Regions from separate parts of the Azospirillum formosense genome, predicted to be linked through region 1. Evidence: riboswitches for the same ligand, from Rfam matches in the RefSeq annotation. Region 1 holds a riboswitch; the other holds the start of a gene.
The links. A riboswitch is a leader RNA that binds a small molecule or an ion and turns the genes downstream of it on or off. The one in region 1 is predicted to bind S-adenosylmethionine.
Positions count from the first base shown of each region.

Region 2: linked by a shared signal. The riboswitch ahead of metZ (O-succinylhomoserine sulfhydrylase) and the one ahead of metA (homoserine O-succinyltransferase) in region 1 are both predicted to bind S-adenosylmethionine.

Region 1 is NZ_CP159402.1:318,353-320,742, reverse strand. Features, by position in the region: gene ABVN73_RS01475 (methyl-accepting chemotaxis protein) at 1-897, shown strand, start outside; SAM-I-IV-variant riboswitch at 986-1,090, shown strand; gene metA (homoserine O-succinyltransferase) at 1,140-2,063, shown strand; gene ABVN73_RS01465 (hypothetical protein) at 2,071-2,390, opposite strand, start outside.
Region 2 is NZ_CP159402.1:2,580,072-2,582,461, forward strand. Features, by position in the region: gene ABVN73_RS12325 (phasin family protein) at 1-164, opposite strand, end outside; gene metZ (O-succinylhomoserine sulfhydrylase) at 276-1,484, opposite strand; SAM riboswitch at 1,561-1,640, opposite strand; gene ABVN73_RS12335 (STAS domain-containing protein) at 1,800-2,279, shown strand; gene ABVN73_RS12340 (hypothetical protein) at 2,357-2,390, shown strand, end outside.

The DNA.
Region 1 (2,390 bases):
GAGCGGCTGACCGCCGCCCAGGCCGCCGAGGAGGAGAACAAGCGCCGCCGCACCGAGCGGATTGATTCGCTGATCCGCAACTTCGACGGCGCGGTGCACAGCGTGCTGCAGACCGTGGGCGCCGCGGCCTCGCAGCTCGACACCACCGCCCGCAGCATGACCGACATCGCCGAGCACACCCGCGCCGAGGCCGGCAGCGCGGCGTCGGCGGCGGAGCTGACCTCGGCCAACGTGCAGACCGTCGCCGCCGCGTCGGAGGAGATGGCCGCCTCCATCACCGAGATTTCCCAGCAGGTGTCGCAGTCGGCCGGCATCGCCGGCAAGGCGGTGGACGAGGCCGACCGCACCAACGCCACCGTGCAGGGGCTGTCGGAAGCGGCCCAGCGCATCGGCGACGTGGTGGACCTGATCCAGAACATCGCAGCCCAGACCAACCTGCTGGCGCTGAACGCGACGATCGAGGCGGCCCGCGCCGGCGAGGCCGGCAAGGGCTTCGCCGTGGTGGCGAGCGAGGTCAAGAGCCTCGCCAACCAGACCTCCAAGGCGACGGAGGAGATCGCCCAGCAGATCGGCGCCATCCAGGCGGCCACCGGCGGCGCGGTCGGCGCCATCCGCGGAATCGGGGCGACCATCTCCTCGATCAACGACATCTCCTCCTCCATCGCCGCCGCCATCGAGGAGCAGGGCGCGGCGACCCAGGAAATCAGCCGCAGCGTGCAGCAGGCGGCGCAGAGCACCCAGGAGGTGACGAGCAACATCGGCCGGGTGTCGCAGGCCGCGACCGAGACCGGCAGCGCCGCGACCCAGGTGATGTCGGCCTCCGGCGAGCTGAACCAGGGGGCGATGCGCCTGAAGAGCGAGGTGGAGAACTTCCTCGTTGCCATCAAGGCGGCCTGAGGCGAAGCGGCCTGGGCATCAGGCGACCGGGACCGCCCGCCGGCGGTCCCGCCGCTGTTGCCAAGCCGCCGCTGCCCGTATAATGTGCACCGCGCATCAAGAGTTGAGCGGACGCTCAACGCCAACCTGCTTTCCCGAGCAAGGTGGCGTCCCGAAGGGGGATGTGGCCGGACCGGCAAACAAACGGGGTTCGCCATGACGTCTGTTCCGACCGATGCACCGACAGCGGAGCCGGACGAGTCATGCCCATCAGGATACCCAACGATCTTCCCGCCTTCACCGCCCTCCAGACCGAGGGCGTCATGGTCATGCAGGAGGCCGACGCCATCCGGCAGGACATCCGGCCCCTGCGCTTCGGCCTGCTCAACCTGATGCCCGACAAGATCCGGACCGAGACGCAGATCGCCCGCCTTCTGGGCAACACCCCGCTCCAGGTCGAGCTGTCGCTGATCCGGATCACCAACCATGTGCCGCGCAACACCGCGGCGGACCATATGAGCGCCTTCTACCGGTCGTGGGAGGACGCGCGCCGCGAGACGTTCGACGGCTTCATCATCACCGGCGCCCCGGTCGAGACGATGCCCTTCGAGGAGGTGTCCTACTGGGACGAGCTGTGTTCGGTCTTCGACTGGACGCAGAGCCATGTCCATGCCTGCCTGAACATCTGCTGGGCGGCGCAGGCCGCCGTCCATCATTTCCACGGCGTGCCGAAGCATCTTCTGCCGCGCAAGGCGTCCGGCGTGTACCGGCACCGCAACCGCGCCCCCGCCTCGCCCTACCTGTGCGGCCTGTCCGACGGCGTGCCCATCCCGGTCTCGCGCTGGACCGAGGTGCGCGAGGAGGACCTCCCTCCCGATAGCGGCCTGCGCGTGCTCCTGGACTCCCCGGAGACCGGCCCCTGCCTGCTGGAGGACGCCGCCCACCGGTCGCTGCACATGTTCAACCACATCGAGTACGACACGGACACGCTGCGCAACGAGTATGTGCGGGACGTCGCCAAGGACCCGGCCACGCCGGTTCCGCAGGGCTATTTCCCCGACGACGATCCGAGCCGCCCGCCCGAGAACCGGTGGCGGAGCCACGCCCATCTGCTGTTCGCCAACTGGATCAACCAGATCTACCAGACCACGCCCTTCGACCTCTCGCGCATCGGCACAGCCGGATAGGCCGTCGTCACGGCGGCTCTGGCGTCCCGTCGCCGCTCACCGCCTGGTGCGCCCCATCGTCCATCTGCAAGGCGAGCCAGAGCAGATGAGCCGCGGCGGCCGGGCTGACGCCGGACGGACGGGAGCCGCCCCCACCCTCCGCCGCCAGCCCGTACAAGGCCGCCACCAGATGGCCCTTGGCGCGGGGCGACAGCCGGCGGCCCCGGACGGCCAGCCCCTGCTCGACGAGAGCGACCGCCTCGCTCAACAGCGCGAGGTCGAGGGCCGATCGGGGGGTGGCGGCCTCCCGCGGCGGGAGCGGAAGGGCACCCTCGCCCGACTCTGGCC
Region 2 (2,390 bases), 500 kb from region 1:
ATGGGATTGTTCATGGCCGCCGCCATCATCGCGGTGCGGTAGCCGATCGTCTGGGCCGCCGCCACCCCCATCTCGCCCGTCTTGACGCCGGTCCGGGTCAGATCGCCCGCCACCGTCAGAAGGCGTTGCGTCGGTTCGCCGTTGCCGGCCTTGCGTCTCGCCATTCGCTCCACCTCACCAAAGGACCCGACCGGAGCGGAAGCCCCGGCCAAGCCGAAAAAACTGTGACCCGGACGCCAACGCTGCACTGCAGCATTTGGTTCCGGGTCCAGTCTTTACAGGGAAGCGAGCGCCCGGTCGAGATCTTCAACGATGTCCTGGGCGTCCTCCAGCCCGACGGACAGGCGGAGCAGGTTGGGACGGATGTTCGCCGCCGCCTTCTCCTCGACCGTCAGCTTGGAGTGGGTGGTGGTGTCGGGGTGGGTGATCAGGCTCTTGGAATCGCCCAGGTTGTTGGAGATCATCACCATCCGCAGGTCGTTCAGGGCGCGGAAGGCCTCCTCCTTGCCGCCCTTCAGGAAGATCGACAGCATGGTGCCGCCGCCGGTCATCTGGCTGCGGCAGAGATCGTGCTGCGGGTGGCTGGCCAGGCCCGGATAGAGCACCCGCTCCACCTTCGCGTGGCCTTCCAGGAACTCCGCCACCGTCAGGGCCGACGCGCTCTGCGCCGACACGCGCAGCTCCAGCGTCTCCAGCCCCTTCAGCAGAAGCCAGGCGTTGAAGGGCGAGATGGTCGGGCCGGTGTGGCGCAGATAGGGGTGGATCACCTCCGACCCGTACTGCTTGTCGCTGGTCAGGATGATGCCGCCCAGACAGCGGCCTTGGCCGTCGATGTGCTTGGTCGCCGAATAGACGACAACGTCGGCCCCCATCTCGAACGGGCGCTGCAGCACCGGCGTGGCGAAGGCGTTGTCGACCACCACCTTGGCCCCGGCCTTGTGGGCGAGGGCGCTGACGGCGCGCAGGTCGACGACCTCCAGCCCCGGGTTGCTGGGCGTCTCCAGGAAGACGACCTTGGTCGGCTTGGCCAGCGCCTCTTCCCACTGGGACAGGTCGGTGCCGTCGACGAAGACCGCCTCGACCCCGAAGCGGGCCGACAGCTCCTTGATCACCCAGTAGCAGGAGATGAACAGCGAGCGCGGCGCCACGATGCGGTCGCCGGTGCGCAGGTTCGACCACAGGGCGCCATGAACCGCGGCCATGCCGCTGGTCGTGGCGTAGGCCCAGGCCGCCCCCTCATACTCGCACAGCCGGTCCTCGAACATCGCCGTGGTCGGGTTGCGGAAGCGCGAATAGACGTGGCGGGAGCCATCGTTGACGAAGGCGCTCTCCGCCTCCTCCGCCGAGCCGTAGACGAAGCCGGAGGTCTGATAGAGCGCCTCGCAGGTCTCGTCGAAGGACGAGCGGCGGACGCCGCCATGGACCAGACGGGAGCGCGGGCGAAGCCCCGCGACGTTCGGATTGCGATGATCGGTGCGCGCCATGGCCGCTTTGTCTCCTCTGTCCGCCGGCGGGGCAGACCGGCAAAACAAAAAACGCCCCGACCGATCGGGTCGAGGCGCGGACGCGGCTCGGACCTTTTTAGCGGGTTGTTTTACGTGGCCCGCAAGCCGGTCGACCAAATCACCACGTACCCCCGCTTGTAGGACCGCAGCGGTGCGCCGTCAAGGGACAAGGAGCTGTGATAAAACGGGGCCGCCCTGCGTCAACATCGCGCAGGACCCGATGCCGCCGCCCGCTTGCCCGGCGAAGGCCCGGACCGGATCATGGCCGCCGGACGTCGGAAAGGGATGCGGGCCGTGCAGTATCGCAAGGAACAGGAGCGGCACTTCGCCCGTCTGGTGCTCACCGGGCGCTTCACCAGCCAGGACGCCGGCCCGGTGCGGCAGGCCATCGCCGACGTGAAGAACGGGACGGAGCGCCGTTACCTCCTCGACCTGACCGGGCTGGAGTTCATCGACAGCGCCGGCATCGGCCTGCTGCTGGTGATGAACGGCGAGGCCCTGTCGGCGGGCAAGGCCCTGTCCCTGCTCTGCGCCTCCGGGCAGGTGCGCAAGGTGGTGGACCTGACCCGCATCGCCATGATCATCCCGGTGCACGAGACGGTGGCCGACTACATCGCCGCCAGCGTGCCCGAGGCCCTGCTGGCCGCCACCCACCCCTGCGCACCGGGCGAGGACCCGATGGCCGTCGCCGCCCGCGCGCTGCACGCCAAGCCGCTCCTGCCGCCCGCGACCGTGCCGCCGGACAGGGCCAAGGGGGACGGCGCTTCCGGATAGGTCGCTCGCAGGGCTGGTGCGGGCTTCCCATCTGTAGCTTTCGACAGATCCCGTTCCGCGTTGGGGGGAGGCACCGAATGGTTCATCTGCACAAGTCGCTGGAATCCGAAG